One region of the Dehalobacter sp. MCB1 genome, then DNA from elsewhere that is predicted to be linked to it. Evidence: riboswitches for the same ligand, from Rfam matches in the RefSeq annotation. Region 1 holds a riboswitch; each other region holds the start of a gene.
What was found. A riboswitch is a leader RNA that binds a small molecule or an ion and turns the genes downstream of it on or off. The one in region 1 is predicted to bind cobalamin.

Region 1 (7,753 bases):
CACTAAATCGGCCATCCGGCCAGGCTCTTTCACAGCAAGCACCGATCCGATCGCTTCGGGAGATACTTTTTTGCTGAGACGCGCATATTCCTCAAACTGATGTGTTAGACTCCTGGTCATATTCTCGTGTTCGGGAGTCATACGCTCATTACCGGGGAATTTTTCAACCTGCGCTTTGAAGAAAGGATCTTCCGTCAAAAATTCGATGACCTGGGCACGGCAGATCCCCTCGACAAGAACGCGCATTGTCCCACCGGGAAGTCTCAAAAGCTGTTTAATATCAACAATTGTGCCTACAGTATACAGATCATCGGTCGTCGGGCTGTCTATTTCCATTTCCTTTTGTGAAAGTAGAAGAATCTGGCGATCCAAAAGCATTGCTTCCTCAATGGCTGCCATGGATCTTTCCCTACCGACATCAAGATGAATCACCATATAGGGAAAGACAAGGATTCCTCTAAGCGGAAGGATCGGTATCTCTCTTTCGTGCATAATTTATCTCCCCTCAAAAGACTTGTCAGTGCTATATTCTAACACGGTTTACCTTGTTCATGCAAATTGCCGGATGGGATTTTTATCCTTTTCAGCACCTTATTAAGCGACACCTCTTTTTCCGATAAATCCACTTCGACCATGTTGGCGGCTGGCAAAGCGGGTTGAAGTACTTCATTCAATATCTCATCGAGCGTCTCCACCGGAATGATCTGGATATCCTTTTCCCAGTGAGTAAACCTGGCCTGCCAGTTTTCCTGCGGAATAAATACCTTTTTACACCCTGACTGGACGGCTGCCTCAATTTTTGCACTGATCCCGCCAACCGGTTTTACTCTTCCCCTGATCGATAACTCCCCGGTCATAGCTATGGTATTATCCACCTTGCATTTTTTAATTGCCGAATACACTGCTGTCGCCATAGCTGTGCCTGCAGATGGACCATCCATTGGAACTCCCCCGGGGAAATTGACATGGATATCGTAATGACGCGGTTCAATCTTATGCTCCCGGCAAAGTACGGTCAAAACATTTTCCAACGAGGAGCGCGCCATGCTTTTCCGGCGCGTTTTTTTACCTTCATAACCTGATTCTTCCTCTTCAACAATTCCAGTTACATAGAGCTCCCCCTTACGGTTCTTGACCGGGTAGGCTGTGACCTCAATTTCCAGGAGCATGCCAAGGTTTGCTCCGTAGATTGCCAGGCCATTGACCAATCCAATCTGGGGGAAAGGTGGAATTTTTTTCTCAGGCCTTGGCGTGTATTGTCCGGTCATAACCACCCATTCGATATTCTCCTCATCAATACAACGATGGCCTTCATTTTGAACGACTCCGGCTGCCAGCTGTACGATATTGACAGCTTCTCTGCCGTTCGTGGCATATTTTTTAAGAACTTCCAATGCTCCGTCTGTGATCTCAATATCAATTTTTTCGGCAGCGTTTTTGGCGATAACCGCAATCTCCTCCGGCTGAAGCGCCCTGAAGAAAATTTCCATACAGCGTGAGCGTACTGCCGCTGGTATTTCTTCCGGTCTTCTGGTCGTCGCGCCGATCATTCTAAAATCTGCCGGCAAGCCGTTTTGGAAAATATCGTGGATGTGCTCAGGGATATTGCTATCCTCAGAGCTATAATAGGAACTTTCCAGAATAACCTTGCGGTCCTCCATCACTTTAAGCAGTTTATTGATTTGAATGGCGTGAAGTTCACCAATTTCATCAATAAAAAGAATCCCGCCATGGGCTTTCGTGACAGCACCCATCTTGGGCTGTGGTATCCCCGCCATCCCCATGGCACCTGCGCCTTGATAAATTGGATCATGGACAGAACCGATCAGCGGATCAGCGATCCCTCTCTCATCGAATCTGGCCGTCGTACCGTCAATTTCAATAAATTTTGCCTCACTTTTAAACGGCGAGAGCGGATTTTTCATAGCTTCTTGAAGGACAAGCCTGGCCGCGGCTGTTTTGCCGACACCCGGAGGCCCGTACAGTAGAACATGCTGAGGATTCGGCCCACATAAAGCAGCCCGAAGTGCTTTCACACCTTCTTTTTGTCCAATGATTTCCGCAAAGACTTCCGGTCTGGTCTTTTCCGACAGCGGGATCGTCAAAGATATTTTACGCATTCTTTGCAGCTTTTCTTTTTGTTTCACGGACTCCTTCTCCACAGCAGATCTCGTCGAGTACTGCTGCCTTAACATCGTCCAGAAATAAATTCCAACAACCAATACAAAAGCCAACTGAATCATTGCCAGTAGTGACCCAAACCCCAAACCTTCCATTCCAGTACCTCCTGCTCAACACTCTCTATGTAGTATTTACCAGATCAGAAGATTCAAAACATATTGCGAAAGTCACCCGCAAAAATCGTTGCATTAATTATATTAGAATGATATCATTATTATATCAATTAAATGTTTGATCCAGTTTGATTTAAACTGGTTTTTCACAAAGAAAGGATGATAGCTATGATTGAAAAAAAAGCATGGAAAGTTAACGGGTTCCTGGGCATTCTCATTTTTTTAGCCCTTTTGGCTGCTGCAACATTTAATATTGTTGCCTCAGTTCAAGAAACAGGATTCACGAATATCGTACTAGCAGTGGTTCTGCTTCTTCTGGCACTGATTGTCTCAACCGGCATCCAGGTTATCCAGCCGAATCAAGCCAAAGTACTGACATTTTTCGGCAGCTATATCGGCAGTATCCGCGAACCCGGTATCTGGCTGACGGTTCCGTTCGTTGCCGCGAAAAAGATTTCCCTGAAAGTCCGCAACTTCAACAGCGAACGTTTGAAAGTCAATGATGTCGACGGCAATCCGATTGAAATTGCTGCAGTTGTCGTGATCAAAGTGGTGGACTCGGCTAAAGCTGTATTTGATGTAGACAATTATGAACAGTTTGTAGAAATCCAAAGTGAGACAGCGCTGCGTCATGTTGCAACCAAATATCCTTATGACAATTATGAAGAAGGTGATGTTTCCTTAAGGGGCAACACCGAGGAAGTAGCCGAAGAAATTGCGAAGGAACTTCAGGAGCGCCTGACACTTGCCGGCGTGGAAGTAATTGAAGCACGCCTAACCCACCTGGCCTATGCCACCGAGATTGCGAGCGCCATGCTTCAGAGGCAGCAGGCTAACGCAATCCTGGCTGCCCGTCAGAAAATTGTGGAAGGTGCTGTCGGAATGGCCCAGATGGCTATTCAGCAGTTGGAAAACAGCGGGACAATTGAACTCGACGACGAACGCAAGATGGCAATGATCAACAACCTGCTGGTCGCAATTGTCTCTGACCGTTCAGCCCAGCCAGTACTCAATACCGGCACTCTGTATTAAAAAATAAAAAAGGCGTCAGCAGGAGCAGGATAATGGCAGACAAGAAGAACTTTCCGCTGCGTATCGATCCAAAGTTATTCAGCATGATTGAAGAATGGGCGTCCGACGAATTCCGAAGCGTCAACGCTCATATTGAATATCTCTTACGGGAAAGCGTCCGGAAAGCAGGAAGGATTCCTAAAAAAAAATCCGATTGACAAAAAGGGCCTTCTATGCAATATTGTAAGCGTAGAGAAATGAGAAATGAATGATTGATCCTAGGTGCCTCAGAATGAGGAGACGAATTCTGAATGCCACTGGATATGATCCGGGAAGGCCGGAAGGAGAATGACCCGTAAGCCAGGAGACCTGCCTCGGATTAGGAAGATGATGTATGGTAAAAACGCTTCCTTTAATGATTAAGCCGACTTAGAATGGGAAAGTCTCTTAGAATTAAGAGACTTTTGTTTTTGTTTTATCTTAAAAGAATCAAAACAAAGGAGAAATGATTATGAAGAAAAAACCATTTGTACTACTGCTGATTCTGACCATGGTCCTTACCCTGGCCCTTGGCTTGGCCACAGGCTGTTCAACAAAAAACCAACAGGCCCAACAGGAAAAGATGTTTACGGACACGCTGGGCAGAGAGATTACCATCGACAAGTATCCCCAGAAAATTATTTCTTTAGCCCCTGCTATCACCGAAATTCTCTTTGCCATTGGACTTGATCAAGAAATCATTGGTGTTTCAGAATACTGCGACTATCCTGAACAGGCGCTGACCAAAGAAAAAATGGGCGGCTTTAAAGACCCGAATGTGGAAATGATTGTCGCTGCAGATCCGGATATGGTCTTTATCTCCGCCGGCGTACAGGAAGATGTTATCACGAAGCTTGAAGAACTAGGCACGACTGTCGTTGTGCTCGATGCCGATACGATTGATCAGGTCATCAGCAATATTGAATTGGCCGGTTCTCTGACCGGCAAGGAAGCTGAGGCTACTGCGCTGAATGCAAATATGAGAACCAGAGTAGAAAATATCACTTCCAAAGTCAAAGGCCTGGCCAAACCAAGCGTATTTGTTGAAATCTGGGATGATCCTTTGATGTCAGCCGGTTCAACCAGTTTTGTCAATAATATTATTGAAGTTGCCGGTGGTGTTAATATTGCTGCCGACAACACGGAAAGGTATTATAATTACAGCATGGAAAATTTGCTTCAAGCCGATCCGGATTACTATATCATCAATACCCATGCACATACCCCTGCAGATATCCAAAATCGAGCCGGCTATAAAGTCTTAAGCGCCGTGAAAAACAACAGGGTATTTGCAATTGATGACAACCTGATCAGCAGAGCAGGCCCGAGAGTTATCGAGGGTCTGGAACAAATGGCGGTAACGATTCATCCCGAAGTTTTCGGTAAATAAACGGAGTTATCAATCATGGATGTATTAAAAAGCAGGAAAAATTGGAAGTACTTGCTGATCATCTTCACTTTATTTTTGGTCATCGTGGGCATTTTCTGCACAACGATTGGCTCCGCGAACATTTCTTTTAAAGAGAGTGCCGGGGTTATCCTGAGCAAAGTACCTTTATTGAATCACTGGTTTCACGCGGAAGACTATTCACAGGTCCACCAGACAATTATCTGGACTCTGCGTATTCCAAGAATCATTCTGGCAGCTTTGGTCGGGGGAGCCCTAGGGGTTATAGGAGGTACGCTGCAGGGTTTTTTTAAAAACCCAATGGCAGATCCTTACGTGATGGGGGTATCTTCAGGTGCAGGTTTGGGAGCCACGGTCGCCATTGTTACAGGAGCAGCCGGTTTCCTGGGTATGATTGAAATTCCTGTTTTTAGTTTTGCCGGAGCATTTCTCACAACCTGGATTGTTTACTCCCTGGCCAGAGTTGGAAAAAAAGTTGTTGTCACTACACTGCTACTGGCAGGTGTCGCACTCAGTGCGTTCCTGTCAGCAGTCATGTCTTTTCTGATGGTTTTAAATACGGAAGATATCGATAAAATCTATCTGTGGCTCATGGGCAGTTTTGCCAATAAGAGCTGGGAACATATCCAGCTTGCCGCTCCGTTCACGATTATTGGCATCATTGTCTTATTTACTTTAGCCAAGGAAATGAATGCGATGGTTTTTGGCGACAGTACCGCTCAGCATCTGGGTATCAATCTTGGGAAACTGCAGATTATTCTTCTTGTCGCTACTTCACTGACAACAGCTGGCGCTGTGGCTGCCTGCGGCTCGATTGGTTTTGTCGGATTGATAGTTCCGCACATTGTTAGGATTCTAGTCGGTCCGGATCACCGGATCCTGCTTCCGCTCTCTTTCTTAGTGGGCGGAACTTTTTTGGTGATTACCGATACGATTGCCAGGACATGCATGGGTTCACAGGAAATCCCTGTCGGTGTCATTACCGCGCTTTTTGGCGGGCCCTTTTTCATCTATCTGCTGAAGAAAAAGAAAGAGAGAGGAATATAAGTGGAGCCTTCAATCATTGCCAGTAACCTCACATTTGCCTACGGCAGTAAAAATATTCTGGAAAGCTTAAGTCTGGAAATCAGCAGGGGCAGTTTTGTGTCCATTATTGGACCCAACGGGTCCGGCAAGTCTACCCTGCTAAAAAATATTACCGCAGAAATTACTCCCCAGAAGGGGGTTGTCTTGCTCGACGATCAGGATATTTTTAAGATTAAGAAAAAAGATCTTGCCAAAACGATTGCAGTCGTCCCCCAGGATACCGGAGGGGATTTTGCTTTTTCTGTCATGGAGACGGTACTGATGGGCAGAATGCCCCATCAAAAGCGATTTGAGGGCGATTCTGAAAAGGATGTGGAGATTGCTCAATGGGCGATGGAGCTGACAAACGTCTGGCACCTGAAGGACCGCTCTGTGAACGAACTAAGCGGAGGTGAGCGGCAAAGAGTCATTGTGGCCAGAGCCTTAACTCAGGAACCCAAAGTCCTGCTGCTCGATGAACCAACCTCTCATTTAGATATCCAGCACCAATATGAATTGCTGGAGCTTCTGGATCGTTTGAATAAAACTAAAGGCCTGACCGTGATCGCTGTTTTGCACGATCTTAACCTTGCCGCCCAATTCAGCCATAGAATCATTCTTCTGGATAAAGGCAAAATTGTGGCTTATGGCAGTCCCGTTGAAGTGCTTACAGCCCAGAAGATCCGTGACAGCTACCATATCGAAGTTGCGATTTCGACGAATGAAATCACCGGACGCTTTAATATTATTCCGTTAAGTAAAAAGAAGGACCGGAGTGAGGCTGCCAGGGATGTACGTATTCATTTACTCTGCGGAGGTGGAAGCGGTGTCTATCTGATGGAACAGTTGGTTCAGGCCGGTTATCAAGTGAGCTGCGGCGTCCTGAACATTGGAGATTCGGACTGGAAAAAAGCCAAAGAACTTGGCATTGCCGTATCAGAAGAAGCTCCTTTTGCCCCCATCTCCGCCGAAGCGTTTAACATGAATGAAGACCTTCTAAACGAAGCGGACCTGATCATTGTTTTGTCTGTTCCTTTCGGGTACGGGAACATCGTCAATTTAGAACAAGTTTCAGCGGCTTTACACCTTAAAAACAAAAAAGTAATGATTGTGGAACCTGAATCAGAACAGTGGGATTACACAGGAGATTTTACCGGTGGCAAAGCTGACAGCCTTCTCACCGGCATGATACAGCATGGTGCAGAGAAGTTCGAAAGCATCCGGGAACTATTAGGTAGGATCGGAGGAAAATGATTTGCTTCTGTGGACTTACGAAACAGGTGATACCGTTGAGCGCTATAAAGACAGTATCATTATTTTTTTCAAGGATGACCGCAAGGTTCTGAGTACCGCCCATTTGAACGGTGGCTACCGTGAAAACCTGAAATTTGTTTTTAACCACGATATTAATTCGGGAATGGGCTTGACGTGTGACATCACTCCAACCGTCTATGAGGAACATATGAAGCTGATTGCCACGGAATTGGGTCTTGATCCTGAAGCCTCCGCAGGTCTTCTGACAGCTGCTGCCATGAATAATGCGGCTATTCGGACAGCAAGCTACGAAGATCTGACCGTCACCGCAGTGGTAACCGGCGGCATCGAAATGAACGGCGGCCGGATCGGTGATCCAGCTTTCTTCCATGAACGGCAGGGGGAAACGGTAAACATTCCGGCTGGAACGATTAATATTCTGCTGTATATCAATGCCGATCTTCCGGAAGAGACCCTGACCCGAGCACTTGTGACTTGTACAGAAGCCAAAACGGCTGCCCTGCAGGAGCTTATGGCAGGCAGTTGCTATTCTAGGGGCATCGCCACAGGATCAGGCACAGACGGGACGGTCATCATCTGCAACAGCAACTCTGGCTCCAGGCTCTTCTATGCCGGCAAACACAGCAAATTGGGAGAACTGATTGGAATCACCGTCAAACAA
Region 2 (7,753 bases), on a different contig from region 1:
ATTCTTTTCTTGGGAATGAGTTCATCACGGCTGCAGTTGTCCCGATCAGAATAATAATGGCCGCAGCTGGATTCAACAGCACAGCTACATTGGCTCCTTTGACAATCATGCCTACGACTACGGCAAGAGCGCCTACAACGATTCCAATAATTAAAAAAATGTCCATTCTTACACCCTTTATTAAATTTTTATCTACAGATAGTCTGCGAATTATAAAAATATTGTATCATTATGCAGATTTTTTAACCAGCTCATTAATAGAAAATATTAGAGAATACTGTCATTTTTAGAAAATATTTATTAGTTTTTAACAGACAGCATATATTATCAAAAAGAAACATATAGCTATAAAATAAATATTGATCCTAAGATAATGATATATATCGGACAAAATATTTATGATATAATAATATCAGAATATTAAGAATATTGTCTAATACACACTAATTTATATTTTAAGGTCTTGATTCTTGAAAGGGGCTTTAGTATTCTGAATAACTAGAAAATTTAATAAGCAAGGGGTGGGCATCATGTTTGTTAGAAAAGGTTTTAGTCGTAGCTTATTCGTTATCATTCCTATTGTTATCCTTGTATATGTTTGCTCTCACTCCGTTCAACAAGCAGAAGGAATGTCTGCTACTGCGCAGGAGATTTCCGTGATTTATGTCATTTTGCCGAATGACCCCCAGGGCATTATCTTTAATCTTTGTAAAGAAAATGATTTGTCGTATGAATTGGTTTTGGCAGTTTATCGAGCCGAAGGAATTAATAATATCCAAATCACTACTGCAAAGTCAGACATAGAGAAGTTGGCATATTACAGAAATTACTGGGTTGATCAAGGCTATGCCGATGAGTTTGTCTTTGATCTGATGCTGTTATCTAATCACTACGGCCTTGAAGACATTCTTAAGATGGTAGAAGACGGCGGCTTATATGATCCTGATGGTTATGTCCAGCGTGTCGCAGATTTAAAATATAATCTTGAACAAAAGAAAAATGAAAGGCTTATTGAATATCGATGAATATGCAAAAAAGACATGAACGGATTATGCCCTACATGTCTTTTTTATCTTTCTTTGCAGATTTTAGAAGTCTCCAGTGGTAACTGCAGCTTGTTCAAATGTGGCCATTTCATCAGCGACTTTAAGGGCTGCCTCGACCATCGGGAACATCAAGGCGGCACCTGTGCCTTCTCCAAGTCTCATATGGAAGTCAAGTCTAGGTTTGAGCCCAAGCTGATGAAGAGCTAGATGCTGTCCAAGCTCTTCTGAACTATGAGAAGCAATCATATAGGAAGTGGATAGGGGTGCCAGTTTTGCTGCGGTTATTGCTGCAGCAGATGAAATGATGCCATCGAGGATAATCGGTACATGTTGATAGGAAGCTTCGAGGATTGCTCCAACGAGCGCAGCAATTTCGAGTCCACCAATTTTAGCCAGGGTATCAATCGGCGAGGCAGGGTCACACTGATTAATTTCGATTGCGCATTTAATCACGTTTTGCTTATTAATCAGGGCATCATCTTTTAAGCCCGTTCCGCGGCCAGTAACATCCTCAACAGAGTGACCGGTAAACACAGAGATTAAGGCAGCGCTCGGTGTTGTATTGCCAATACCGACTTCACCTGTTGCTAACAGATTAACACCAGAGTCAATCGCATTGGCGGCAATCCTTGCACCAGTCAGTATTGCAAGTATGGCCTCTTGACGGGTCATTGCCGGTCCTTTCGCCATATTGTCTGTTCCGTTTTTAACCCGGTAGGCCATAAGTTCAGGAGCGTCGAATGGGGTGGCAATGCCGATATCCGTACAAATAACATCTGCTCCGGCGTTCCGGGCGAGGACATTGATGCCTGCACCGCCATTTAGGTAACTATAGAACATTTGTTTCGTGATTTCCTGAGGTGCAGCACTGACGCCTTCGACGACAACACCATGATCTCCGGCCATAAGCAGGACTGCTTTTTTATTGATTTGGGGGTGTGTAGTGCCAAATATGCCTGCGAGCTGTTGTGCAATATCCTCTAAGACACCTAAGCTTCCGAGGGGCTTAATTTTCGCATCTACACGGCTTTTCATACCTGCCAAAGCTTCCTGATCGAGCGCTTTGATTCCGCCCATCAGTTCTTGTAACGCAGTTTCAAGTTCCTGCCCAGTCGCATTTTTCAGATTTTCCAAACCATGAAATTTTGTAAGGCTGCTCATTTAAAAAACCTCCAATTAAATAAAATTATTTGTTAGGCCATCCGTAGCCGATAAAAAATAAAACCCCACCACAAATTTTCTTGTGGTCGGGATTTTGCCGTCATCACCGCCGCTTTCCATTACCCAGGAAAGACTTTTACCTCTTAGGCAGGCCTCCTGACTCAGACTCAAACGTCCTGAACGCACCTTCCCAGCATACGCCAGTGGATCAGCGGGGACTCGTCTATACAGTGGTGGGTCCGTATCGGATTAGACCGATTTTCCTATTCTCCCCTTAGTGGGGCACCTAAGATTGTATACATATATTCAACTTCTATTAAGATAACGAAAATCATAAATAAAGTCAAGTCAAATTAATTTTTAATAATCGCTCAATCTGGCAATTGCTGTTAAATAATGGTTATTTACAATAATATATGGTATAATACGATTGCTAAATCATCCAAAGAGATATTGGAGAAAAAATGTTTAAATATGACTTAACACCAAAAGTTTGCCGTATCTGTGACATGATTATCGGTGGCCAACCTGGAGATAATCCGCCTCTGCTTATATCCTCAATATTTCATAACGGAGACCGTATTCTAGAAAGCCGCCGTGACAGGAAATTTGATCGTGAAAAAGCCCGTTTATACATTCTCAGGCAGGAAGAGCTGTCCGATCAGACAGGGATACCTGCCATAGTCGCTATGACAGCGGTTTCCGCAGATGAGATGAAGGAATATATTGATTTTTACCTTACAATCAGCAACCGCCCTTTTGCTATTGACATTTGGGGCGAAAAAGCGCGTCTTGATACGGCAGAATATGCTGCCAGCCTTGGTATTCAGGACAAAATTTTATATAACAGCATTACACCTTGGGATAAAGACATGATCGGCCAGGCAGCGGTATTAAAAGAATTGGGAATCAAACACGTGGTCCTGCAGGTCTTCGATGAAACGAACCAGACTCCTTCCGGCAGGGTACAGGCATGCCGTGAAATGCTGACAGCCATTGGAGCAAAAGATTTTTCCTCAGTCTTAATCGATACGACCGTAATGAATCTTCCGTCTATTTCTTTTTCAGCCCTGGCAGGTAAACAAATCAAAGCGGAAACCGGCTGGCCGGTTGGATCAGCCCCTGCTAATGGGACGTATATGTGGAAAGAAAGCCGGGAAATGTGGGGTGGGGAAGGCTTTTCCGCCATAAATGCTGCAGTGCATGCAGTATCGGCCGTCCTGTGGAGCGATTTCCTATTTTATGGGCCGATCAAAGGGGCGCCAAGCGTACTGCCTGCTGTAGCTGCAGCTTCGCTGATGGTTTCTACCTTAGCATATGATGAAAGCGGGGAGCTGCCGGCTAGTCCAACACATCCGCTGTATAGATTTTATGGTGATTTTGCTCAGAAACTGACAGAATTTGATAAAACCAAATAAAACACAGTTATTGTACATTTTGTAAGTGAATGTATAGGACAACAGCTCCTTTCTGAAGTGATCCTGTTAAGGATACTGCCTGGAAGGAGCTGTTTATATATTTGTATATTAGAAATTATTTCCAATATTCCACAAGGAGTAATTTTTGACTATACATTTCCATATATTGGTACTGGTGTTGTAATCGGATAAAAGTGAGGGCAATAATATGATTGCAAAATACGGAATCTTAATAGGGATAGCTTGTGGTACTGCTTTAGGAACCATTTTAGGAGCAGTGATCATAATATGCTTCGGCACATTTGAAACGTTTTTGTCTAAAACACTTTATCAGGTAAAACAGTTAAATGCCAGACAAATATGGGGAATATTTATCGCACTTATCGCAATATTTATTGGCTTTTATTTCTGTGAGGAGTTATTTCTAGGCAATCTTGTAGGGATAAATACAGATCATTTAGGTGTCTTTGCTCAAATTCTTCAAGCACCCGTATTTCAAGGGATGAGAATCGTCCTATATATTTTATTATGGTTGTTAATGATTAAGCTGCCGTTTCTAAGTTTTAAAACAATTGGCGTTAAAACACCTTACGGTGAGCTTAGTATGGAGGCTATATTGTCTGAGTCTTCCGTTATAAAAAATGCCATGTTGAATGAAATCAGTGTCGCCTTGATGGGGATATTAAGAATCTTAAACAACGCATCGGTCATTGAAATGATTAAAGATATCAAAAACATTGGCAAAGAAATTAATGATCCCTATTTTATTAAAAGTATCACAAAGGTAATCAATATCCAATTTAAACTATATAATATTAGAAAGACGCATTCCGATTATCTGATTGTCTCTGAAGAGATTGCCTCATATAAAAAAGTACCGATTGTGAATAGAGCCACATTAAAGGAGCTGGCTCAGGAATCAATTATTAATAAAGACTTTAGGATCAGCGACGATGCATCAATTATGGTTGTTCCTTTATTCTTTAAAAGTGAAGTATGCGCCATCATCTATGTTCAAAGCGAAAAATATCTGTTTCAGCAGATTGATGCTATGATCATCGATAGTATTTGGAACAACATTTGTCATAACAACGAAGCTCTCAAGGAATTGATCATTAATCGTGAACTAAATCTTTAAGAGGGAGAGGGGATTGATGAATATGCGAAAATCTTATAAGGTAAAGGAAATGATCGAAACAGTTGAAAAAGAAGACTACGGGTTCCTCAAGATTCTGCCTCAATTGCGCGAAAATAAGGTAACCGTAAAGCCGAATCTACAGTTTAAGAAACAGTTAAAAGAAGAATTCAAGCAAATTCTAGGTTTATAATTAAACTAATAGGCTCTTTTTACCCCAGTTAATTCAGCAGAAAACGTATCAAGCGCCACTAAGTCGCTAGGGCTTAGTTCTTTGATAGAAGTTTTCCCCAAACCACGAATGGCTTGTTCCATTTCAACCGTCATAGAACGTAAGACATTCGATACCCTTTCAGCGCTTAAGTTTATGTTCAGCTTTTTGTTATATTTTGATGCATAGCTAACAAGGACTGTAGGAGGCTCCCAGGGGATTACTTTTTTGTGCTGCTTGTTGGCTAAGGCATATAAGGGGACGGTACCCAGATAAATAGCATCAGCGCCAAGCGCAAGTGCTTTTAAACAGCTTCCAGGATTAAAATAGCCGCCAGATACAATCAGACTTATCTGTTCTCGAATTCCGCGTTTTTGTAAGTAACGGACCGCGCGAACTAACGCATGGAGACTGGGAATTCCAAAGTCATCCTGCATGGTGGGGTTGGAAACAAGAGATCCACCTTGCGTTCCGTCGACTGCAATGACATCAAACCCTGCATCCACAGCTAAACCTAAATCTTCTTCAATTTTGTCCGTGGCCATCAATTTCAGAGCAATGGGTATTCCATTCGCCTTATTACGCAGGTTATTGACCAATATGGGCCAATCTGCGGCACTTTGTACACCGGGAGGAGCAGGTAGACCCGATATACCTTGATTGCGGGATAAACCCATAAGTTTACGTGCTTTGCCTTTAATTTCATCCGGAGCTATATAGAAGACGCCTTTCTGCCCTCCTTGCGAAATATGTACTTCCAGCATGTCCGCAGAAGCAATTTCTTGGTCCGTGCGTAGCCCCCACGGCCAATTGGCAATTTGCAGAATATATTTATCCGCTTCGTCGCGTTCTTCTTTCAGATAGGGGCCTTCACCGGAGTTTGTAGCTGTCCCCGCTAGTTTTGCTCCCCTAGCTAAAGCTATTTTTGCGGGCTCACTTAGAGCAATTCCATAAGCCATTCCAGAAATAAGGAGAGGTATATTGACTGTAAGAGGTTTGGCTGCCTTGGGGCCAAGTGTCACTTTCATGTCAACTGCGGTCTCGCCCGATTTAGAGACCATCGTCATTTGGGGTGGAACAAACATAAGGTTATCGAACCCGTCAAACCTTTTTGAACTGCCAATCGGCCTATTAATCGTTGTCCCTTGTGTTGCCCTTAAATTGTTTTCAACAATATTTTGAACACCGGCCCGATGAATGGCAGTCCATAGCTCTATGACATTTTTACCGTATTCATCTGTTGTTAAAATGGTAATTGCTTTTGTTACATTTTTTTGAACGATTTTACGCGCTAATGGCCCGGTAGTTAATAAAGCTAACGGCAAAGATGCCAGCATTATTCTTCGATTTCTTGCGCGACGGATTATTAGGGACTTTTGTTCTTTGTGATGTCCTATGGCGTAACCAGCTGTTAAAATGGCTGCAATGGAGCCGAGAGTCTTAAAAGAAAAACTAAAATCTCGCGAATCTTTATTCATATAATGTCACCTCACATGTAATGCTTAGTTCAAAGAATTCGAATGACTTTTTATGATTTTTGATGAACAGTATTATTCTTATCCTAAATTTTAAAAAAATACCTTTTATTATTTGTCACTTCTAGATATCAATACGAAGAGGTTCGATTCCGAACCTTTATTTAACGATGTGAATCATGTAATGTGCCGATATTTCGTGACGCATGCAGTGATGAAAGAATTAATTGAATATTCCTTTTCGGAGTTAAACCACTTAACAGTGCCATACATGGAACACATCTCCAAATTGTTTTTGTTTCATTATTACCCGGTAGGGTTTTGCGTTGTCGTCGCCATCATCTTAAATTTGATTGACGCGCTGAGAAGTCTTTAACTGAAGATTAGAGTCCCGCCAAACCCGTAAAGTCAGGCAGCGGAGACTTCCGCCCCCAGCCAATAAGGCCTCAGGATGGAACGGAATGATTTCTACGCCTCTGCGGCTAAGTTCATTTTGGGTCTGAAGACTTAAGGCAATATCATAATGAATGAGAATATTGGCATCGACCGAAACAAAACTGCAGCCCCAGGACTGCTGTTCTTGGTCGGATAGTTCGATAATCTCCATTTCCCTGCACGCAAGATATTCTTGGACGTTGATTTCTGTGCGTTGCTTTGCCGTAATCAGATAAGTCTTCAGAAAAGCCGGCAAATAGGCCAAAGCTAGGCTTTCACTGATTCTGCCAAAAATCATATCCGGATGCATATACCGTCTTTCCTGGGGAATCTCCGCATAAATGATTTGCGGAAAGAGATGAAGTACCTTGCTGAAAAATTCTTCGAGCGTTCTTCTGGTATGCCGCTGTGTATCGGCAAGAAAAAGAATTTCAGGCGAAATTGCTAGACACCCTTCAAACTGATCCTGACCCTGAAAGGCATGAAAGAGGGGAATGCCGAGATTATCAAGAGCTTCTCCGACAACTGTTTCTTCTCCTGCCCGGCTGCCAGGACACATCTTGGAAAGAATAGCTCCTTGGCTCGTTATCAGGCAAGTATCGTTCAGATAGGGTAGATTGGGTAAGGAATGTAGGAGAGCTTTATTCTTCTGTACAACATCCTGGAGTTCCAGCACCTCAATTCCTTGAGCGCGCAGAAGGTCCGCATACCGTTGATGTTCCGACTGATACCGAGGAATATCCGGGACAAAATTGAATAAACATTCCTGATAGTTTGTCAGATTGACTAAATTCAGAGACTGCTGGGGTTTATGGAGAATGACTTTCCGTAAACGGCCCAATTTTTCCGTGCCAAATAATTCAGGATGGTTT
Region 3 (7,753 bases), on a different contig from region 1:
TCTACAACTTCGCCTTTGCCTGCAATGATTGGGTGAGGAATGCCATCTGTACCTAGCGTAACAAGGGAGAGGAAGGCCGAACCCTCAATGACTGCTTTGATCTCTTCATTAATAACCATCTCGTCATCTCCTTAATATTTTTTGATCGTCTTTACTTTAGTTTTACTACCTAGTACAATATTACCATCTGTATTTTATTTTTCAAGTACGCAGAAAATGATGAGTAGGTAAGGAAGAACTGACTATGAAAAGCGATCAAAACAGCAGCGCATGCAGAAATAACTGCCCATGTATGGAGGACTGTCCATTAGGAAGCGCACTAAGGTTAATAGGCGGAAAATGGAAAGTGCCTATTTTATGCGCGCTTAATCAAGACGGTATAACAAGGTATAATGAACTGAAACGCAAGATTAGAGGCATAACAAATACGATGTTGGCAAGTTCATTGAAGGAATTGGAAGAAGACGGTCTTATCTACCGCAAACAATATATGGAGATGCCGGTGAGGGTTGAATATGCATTGACGGACCTTTGTAGTGACTTGATGCCGATTCTAAAACAACTTGCACATTGGGGGATTCAGGTTCAGGAGTCCGAATAATACTAAACAAAAACTAAGAAACTCTGTGCGTAAACTCCGAAACTATGTAAAATAAGGCAAATATTTTTGGGGAGCATTAGTCTGAAATAGTCTATTGCTCCTTTGTTTACATTTGACTTTTCTGAATATTCAGAAAAGTATTTGTTTAACATACACAAAAAGTTGACTGCTATAAACTGAATACGAGCGCTCATGTTTAAGATATGATCTGTATTTTAAGTAAAGGAGGAGAGGTATAGACTCACGAGTCTAAAAAACCATGACTTCATTGCGCAAATGTATAGCATCTAAGGGACTTTTAACATGATCTTTTTTATTTTCACAAATTGGAATGGAGTGAACAGGATGGAAAATAACCAGTTAGAAAATGGCTCGGTAGTAGACAAGATTAAATCCGTTCAAATCAGCAGACGTTCTTTATTTAAATTTGCCGGGCTTGCTGGAGGTGTAGCGGCACTCGGGGGAATTGCTGCCAGCAGCTTTGGTGATGCAAAGTCCATTGATACGATGATGGGATGGGAATCAGAACAAGGGGAAGTATATTTTAATCGTGAGCCATTTAGAGTAGATAAGCCTGGCTATGAGATTAAAGGACCAGTCAATCGTGTGGATCAAGACGTTGATTCACCAACCTTTCGTCGTCTGTACTATCAGGAAGATGCTTTACTAAGCCAAAAAGGCGAAGAAAATTTAATGCCCAGATTGAAGGAATATTACGCAAAGCATCCTGATAAACTGGAAAGCGATAGAGCATGGTTCACCAAACTTCTTCCGAACCTCGCTGAAGAAGAGAAAAAAATGAATAAGGATATGTGGGGGATTGCAACCGCATGGAACAAGGCTTGGACCAGCATGCTTGCTCCCTTAGTAGGGGACCCAAAAGAGTGGGACTTTAAGGGTGTAATCAAAGAACCATTAAAAGTTAAGGATCCAAAAGAAACAAGCAAACTCATTAAAAAAATGGCAGGCCTCTTTGGTGGGACTTTAGTGGGTATTACGAAAGTCAATCCGAGGTGGATCTTAGGCTGGGGTGGTGGCGTGGACCCCAGGATGCTTCCAATTTTAGCTGCGGTAGGAATCGATCCAATAACGCCAAGAGGGGTAAGAGGTGGTCCCATAGACATCCCGGATTGGTGGCAATATGCAATTGTCATTGCTGTACCCCATGAACCTAATTTAATAGAAGCAACACCGCTTTTTTACAGTCCATTTGAGGCATATACGCGGTCAGGTCTTGCTGCTGCAAGACTTACAGGTTTTATCAAAGCTTTGGGCTATCCTGCCAGATATAACGGAAACCCAATTATAGGGTGGGATGAACTTTTACCCACACCGTTAGCAATTGATGCCGGATTAGGTGAGATGGGAAGGCCCGGCATATTGGTTACACCTGAATTTGGACCCTCGGTAAAATTGGCTGTTGTACTGACAAATCTTCCTATGGAGCCAGATCGGCCAATCAACATGGGCTTAAAAGATTTCTGCGACAAGTGTGGTATTTGTGCGGAAAAATGTCCTGGTGGCTCTATTCCAGCCGGACAACCCGAACTGCAGGACGATGGCGTGGTACGTTGGATGTCAGACAGAGAAAAATGTCAGAACTATTATGCTTCTGTTCCCGTCAGGCATATGTGCGGTGTTTGTTATTCTGTGTGTCCGTGGCGCAGATATGATAATGCATTGCATAAGTATAGCCGTGAATTGGCTGTAAGAGATCGAACCGGAATAGCACATCAAATCATGCTATGGGGGCAAAAGAGCTTTTATCCGAGTCCGTCAAAGGACGATTATAATGCTCCGACGTGGGCGACTTATAAAGACGTGCCTTGGTGGATGAGAACGGATATGTTCTTTGACGGAATACCGGAAGGCATCTTTAAGAAATAGGAGGGATAGCGGATGAGCCTTTATTCGTTCATTGCAGGAATGGGAACAGCAGTAGCTGTGTATTGGTTGTATTCATGGTCGAAGCAGCGTGGTCAAAGCTTAAATTGGTGGAAATGGTTAGTCGTTTGTGCGTGGGTTTTATTACTCTTTTTAACGGATATATTTATTTTCACTAGTCTCGGTGAAAATGAGTCACGTGCTGCTTTAATGGGAGGAGTCTTTTTGACTGCAATCACTGTAATTTCAGGAGTCGGGATCTGGCGTTGGTTTTTTACTGTACCGAAAGCAAAAATAACTGATAATGCATCTAAAATGTAATTATTTTTGTTCTCAGTTTTAAGGTAAGGCTGAATGGTTTGCTGCCCAGAGAGAAAACAAAAACATAATCGCTGGGCAGTCGAACCGTTGCCGTAAAAGCGTGGTTGGCAGTTCGAGAAGATTTGAGGGACACTCTTGTAGCCGGATCTAACAAGACTTGGAACTACATGCACTATGTTTCAATTTGAGGCGAGAAGTGCTGAGAAAGGCGCGTAGTGCGGATATAATAAACGATGGTATACCGGGAGATGTGTAATTTTGTCTAAAATTCATTTAAAAAAACTGTTCTTATTTATGTTTTTTGGATCTTTAATGATCGCATTATTGTTTAGTTTTAAGGGCAGACAGATGGATGTCCAGCAATTCTTACCCTCTATGCTGAGCGATGCTCAGGAGTTTAAAGCGATTGAAACTCACCCTCTGACCTATGCAGGCTATAAGAATATCAACGGTCAGTATACGCTGCAGGGATACGTAGTTTTTGGTCAAGGAAACGGCTATGGCGGTCCTGTATCTGTCTTAACGGCTACAGATTCCAATGGTAACATTTTAAAAGTCCAGGTTGTAGGGTATGCTACGGAAACACCATCCTATATTCATTCAGTTTTGAGTGGGGATTTTCCGAAACAATTTATAGGTAAAGCTGTAGATGAACCGCTGGAAATTGGTCGGGATATTGACAGGGTGACGGGCGCTACGCTTTCATCGAGAGGGATTACCAATGCAGTCCACCAGGCTAGTCACGGGTTGGGTAGAAACCAATTTGGCTTGAATATTTCAGAGCCTTCGGAGAATATTAATTTGGGGATCAAAGAAATAGGTTTGGCTTTATTAATATTTGCAACGATCATAGGAGTGCGTTTGAAAATCAAGAAGCTGCGATGGATAGTTATTATATGCAGTATATTTTTTACAGGTTTCTGGTTTAACTGTTCAATTTCGCTTGCAAACATTGCCAGTGGATTAATGGGATTCTTCCCAGCTTTTAAACAAAATCTTTTTTGGTATATTTTGATCGTCGGGATTCCATTAATTATCTTCTTAAGCGGGAAGAATCTATACTGTTATTGGTTATGTCCTTTTGGAGGAATTCAGGAAATACTGGCAAAAATCGGAGGCGGAAAACTAAAATGTAATCATAATGTAGCGACATCGCTGCAAAAAATTAAATACGTGTTAGTCTGGATCGTGCTGATTTTATGCTTCTGCTTGAAATCACCCAGTGTAGGGGGCAGTTATGAACCCTTTGGAGTCCTTTTTGGATTTCAGGGGGTGAGTGTGCAATGGATACTGCTCAGCATTATCCTGGTTGTATCGTTGTTTATTAGAAGATTTTGGTGTTTATACTTTTGCCCAGTCGGGGTGATAAATGAAATCATAATGAAAGCAAGACGGTTCGTAAATTCCCTTTTCCAAAAGAAACAGGAACAAGGTATTCTAACGAATAAAGGAAGGTCACTATGAGGCACCTTGGCTCTAAGGAAATATTTTTCTGTACTTTGACAGCGACAATCTTATTTTTAGTTATACTCTTACTATTTAGCAACATAAAACAACTTTTATAACCATTCACCAGCGTTAATTAAATTGACGCTCGCCGTTAGATGTCCATTATCTGCATACTATATCCACGAAGAAAAATAATATATAATCAAGGTAAGGGTAGTTCTGTCTGCCCATATCTCTAATTATCAGGAGATTTAGGCAGGACAAGGAAACAACATAATTACATTTTCACATATTAATTAGTCTAAGTATAAGGCTAAGTACAAGGGAGTGTAATCATGAGTGATAATGATCTACCATGGCTGAAACACACAAAATTATTCCGGTCGCCAATAGATGGTTGGAAGAAAGTTTTTGCGGATAGAGAAAGATTGTTATATCCCAAAGGAAGCATTATTATTAAACAAGGCATTACGATTGAGAAGCTATTATATATTTTTACAGGGACGGTTGAATATTCGAAAGTTGACGAAGAAGGCAATGAGGTTCTCATTGATGTCTTGGGTGCAAATAATTTATTTATGATTGCGCCATTGTTTACCGGTATTCCCCCTCTCGGTTCATTTACGGCTGTTGAAGACACAGTAGCCGCTGCAATTTCAATTCAGGAAATGAAAAGTTTGATGAAGTCTGATTTTACGCTTACTGAAGAGCTGCTCTACGACCTTTCAATGAAAAGTAATAACCATATAAGCCGGCTGCAGAAACATTACACTTACAAGGTAGACCATAGAATTATCGAAACTTTATGTGCACTTGCAGATCAACAAGGGATGCAACTGTTTATCAATCAACAAGATTTGGCTGAACTTGCAGATACAACAAGAGTAACGGTGTCAAAATTATTTCGCGACTTAAAATCTGAGAACATTATACGGCCAATATATGGAGGGATCATTATACAGGATTATAGCCGTCTAAAAAACTGGCAGAAACATATTTAAAGATCTACAATTAAGACCAGCTAGTACCTTGTCAACCTTAAAACTGTAATATAATGGGGAGCAGATTTCTTTTAAGACAAGGCGGAGGATTGAGGCATACCGAGCGTATGGTGATTGACGACAACGCAGTATTAACAGAAATCTGCCGCCAGGATATATAGATTTAGGGTTGACATGGTACTAGTATTTTCTCCTGATGTCATACGGATATAATGTTGGGGATTCAATGAATTTATTATTGATTTGATAAAGAAAAGATTTTTTAGGAGGTTATTAAATGCCAACTTATGACTTTATCTGCGAAAAGTGTGGTCACAAGTTTTCTGTTTTTTGTAGTGTTAGTTCAAGAGACAAACAAATATGTCCGCAGTGCGCTGATGATAAAATAACTCAGCGGTTTACAACGGTTAATGCCTATGGAGTTAAAGGTGGTAAAACCTGTTCATCTGGGAAATGTAGTCCTGGCTGCAAATGTTAAAATCTCACCATCTTTTCTCTTGACTTTTCTTCAATTTCATTTAGAATAAGACGTAATAATCATACATTCTTTTTTGGTGTCTCTTATCGAGAAGAATAGGGAATCAGGTGCAATTCCTGGACGGACCCGCCGCTGTAAATAGCTGTGATGACTGTACGATGCCACTGAGAAATCGGGAAGGCACAGAAATCGGTTAAAGCTATGAGTCAGAAGACCTGCCAATGAAGATATCAACATGAAGCAATGGTAAAGTTTCAGTTTGAGAGTTAGTATCTCTCAAAACTGGAACTTTTTTTGTATGCATGTCGTTTACATAGTTTAGATTTTTATATGGAGGCTTTCATCCGATGGAACCTGCGGTACAGCTTAAAATAGAATCTCTTGCTTTTCCGCCTGAAACAAAAAAAGTATTAAAAGATATTGACTTAACCATTAATCAAGGAGATTTCATTGCTATTACAGGGGAAGCTGCATCGGGCAAATCGATGTTGCTTCATAGCATCACCGGAGCAGCGCCTCAATTTTTCAATGGGCAGTTAAACGGTACCATTAAGGTGATGGGGCAAAACATCCATGAAATCCCCTTAGCAAAAATGTGCGATTACATCGGTTATATGATGCAGGAGCCGCAAAATCAGATTGTCAGTATCACGGCGGCGGAAGAGGTTGCTTTCGGCATTGCCAATATGGAACTTCCTTGGGAGGAAATTAAGAATAGAGTCAAAAAAACTTTACAATTCGTTGGACTGGAGGGTTTTGAACAAAGAAATACGGATGGGCTGTCCGGCGGTCAAGCTCAAAGAGTGGTATTGGCAAGTGTTCTAGCGATGGAAACTCCTATTCTTGTTTTAGATCAGCCCACCGCAGAATTAGACGGAAAGGGAAAACAAGACCTCTATTCTCATATCGCTTATTTAAACAGAGAAAAGGGAGTTACCGTGATTATGGTAATGGACCGGGCCTGCGATATTCTCCCCTATACCAATCGTATTCTTATCATGGCTGAAGGAGCCATTAAAGAAGAATGCAGCCCTGATGACTATCTAGAACGGTTAAATAAAAAAACTAGCCCAGCAAAAAATATTACAGCAACAGATAAAAAAATAATTGAAGTGAAGGATCTAACCTTTACCTATAAAGGGGATTTTAAGGGATGTGAGAAAATTGATTTGTCGATTAATCACGGCGATTTTATTGGGTTGATTGGACTCAATGGTTCAGGCAAAACGACGCTCTTAAAGTTAATGGAAGGTCTGCTTGTCCCGGATGCTGGTGCAATTCAGATATTTGGCAAACCCCTAACCAAAAGAAATTTTGCAACCATACGCAGTCAAATAGGTTTTCTGTTTCAAAACCCTGATCTTCAAATTTTTTCGAATACAGTAAAAGACGAGGTAGCATTTATTTTAAGAACAAGGAAACTGCCGAGAGGGGAAATTGAAGAGAAAGTGAATGGAATTTTGACTGAAGTCGGGCTGTTGGCATACGCCGATATCCATCCGCATAGGCTCAGCCGTTGCCAGCGTCAGAAACTGGCAATTGCCTCTGTTTTAGTAGGAGATCCTGAGATTATCATGGCTGATGAACCGACCTCAGGCTTAGATGAAGAACAAAGTGTCGTGATCATGGAGCTGCTCTCAGCATTTCAGCAGCAAGGTAAAACAGTTATTCTCGTTACCCATGATCTGGGTTTGGCCAAACAATATGCCAATCGTATTGTGGCAATGCACAAGCACCGTCTGGCATTGGATATTCCGGCCCAAGAGATTGGTTCTTATGAAAAGACCCTTAAAGACATCGGGTTAGATTTCCAGAAGGAAGGCGTTGATTATGGATTTCATTGAAAAAATTGATCCACGTACGAAGTTGGTATGGTGTTTAACACTGATCCTTACGGCTTTGTTTTCGCAGAATCTGATTCTGGAAATTGGGATGATTGCATTGGTAATGATTACGGACTGTATTTTTTCTAACCATTTAAAAAAATATAAAATACTGCTGCCAATAATGCTTTTAGTA

Region 2: it holds a riboswitch for cobalamin, as region 1 does, so the genes downstream of both, cobT (nicotinate-nucleotide--dimethylbenzimidazole phosphoribosyltransferase) here and A7K50_RS09905 (cobalamin-binding protein) in region 1, are expected to answer to the same signal.
Region 3: it holds a riboswitch for cobalamin, as region 1 does, so the genes downstream of both, A7K50_RS01390 (ABC transporter ATP-binding protein) here and A7K50_RS09905 (cobalamin-binding protein) in region 1, are expected to answer to the same signal.

What each region holds. Positions count from the first base shown of each region.
Region 1 covers NZ_LXPC01000012.1:432,348-440,100, reverse strand. Annotated here, with positions in the region: gene lon (endopeptidase La) at 1-492, opposite strand, end outside; gene lonB (ATP-dependent protease LonB) at 531-2,276, opposite strand; gene A7K50_RS09915 (SPFH domain-containing protein) at 2,463-3,326, shown strand; gene A7K50_RS09910 (hypothetical protein) at 3,359-3,523, shown strand; cobalamin riboswitch at 3,513-3,697, shown strand; gene A7K50_RS09905 (cobalamin-binding protein) at 3,817-4,734, shown strand; gene A7K50_RS09900 (iron chelate uptake ABC transporter family permease subunit) at 4,750-5,799, shown strand; gene A7K50_RS09895 (heme ABC transporter ATP-binding protein) at 5,800-7,071, shown strand; gene A7K50_RS09890 (adenosylcobinamide amidohydrolase) at 7,073-7,753, shown strand, end outside.
Region 2 covers NZ_LXPC01000010.1:59,631-67,383, forward strand. Annotated here, with positions in the region: gene motA (flagellar motor stator protein MotA) at 1-166, opposite strand, end outside; gene A7K50_RS06625 (hypothetical protein) at 531-1,025, shown strand; gene cobT (nicotinate-nucleotide--dimethylbenzimidazole phosphoribosyltransferase) at 1,089-2,207, opposite strand; cobalamin riboswitch at 2,336-2,512, opposite strand; gene A7K50_RS06635 (tetrahydromethanopterin S-methyltransferase subunit H) at 2,672-3,625, shown strand; gene A7K50_RS06640 (hypothetical protein) at 3,834-4,763, shown strand; gene A7K50_RS14165 (hypothetical protein) at 4,780-4,953, shown strand; gene A7K50_RS06645 (FMN-binding glutamate synthase family protein) at 4,959-6,449, opposite strand; gene A7K50_RS06650 (arginine deiminase family protein) at 6,790-7,753, opposite strand, start outside.
Region 3 covers NZ_LXPC01000003.1:668-8,420, reverse strand. Annotated here, with positions in the region: gene A7K50_RS01425 (pyridoxamine 5'-phosphate oxidase family protein) at 1-119, opposite strand, end outside; gene A7K50_RS01420 (helix-turn-helix domain-containing protein) at 245-601, shown strand; gene A7K50_RS01415 (reductive dehalogenase domain-containing protein) at 947-2,488, shown strand; gene A7K50_RS01410 (hypothetical protein) at 2,501-2,806, shown strand; gene A7K50_RS01405 (4Fe-4S binding protein) at 3,065-4,270, shown strand; gene A7K50_RS01400 (Crp/Fnr family transcriptional regulator) at 4,591-5,256, shown strand; gene A7K50_RS01395 (zinc ribbon domain-containing protein) at 5,534-5,734, shown strand; cobalamin riboswitch at 5,792-5,972, shown strand; gene A7K50_RS01390 (ABC transporter ATP-binding protein) at 6,082-7,578, shown strand; gene A7K50_RS01385 (energy-coupling factor transporter transmembrane component T) at 7,565-7,753, shown strand, end outside.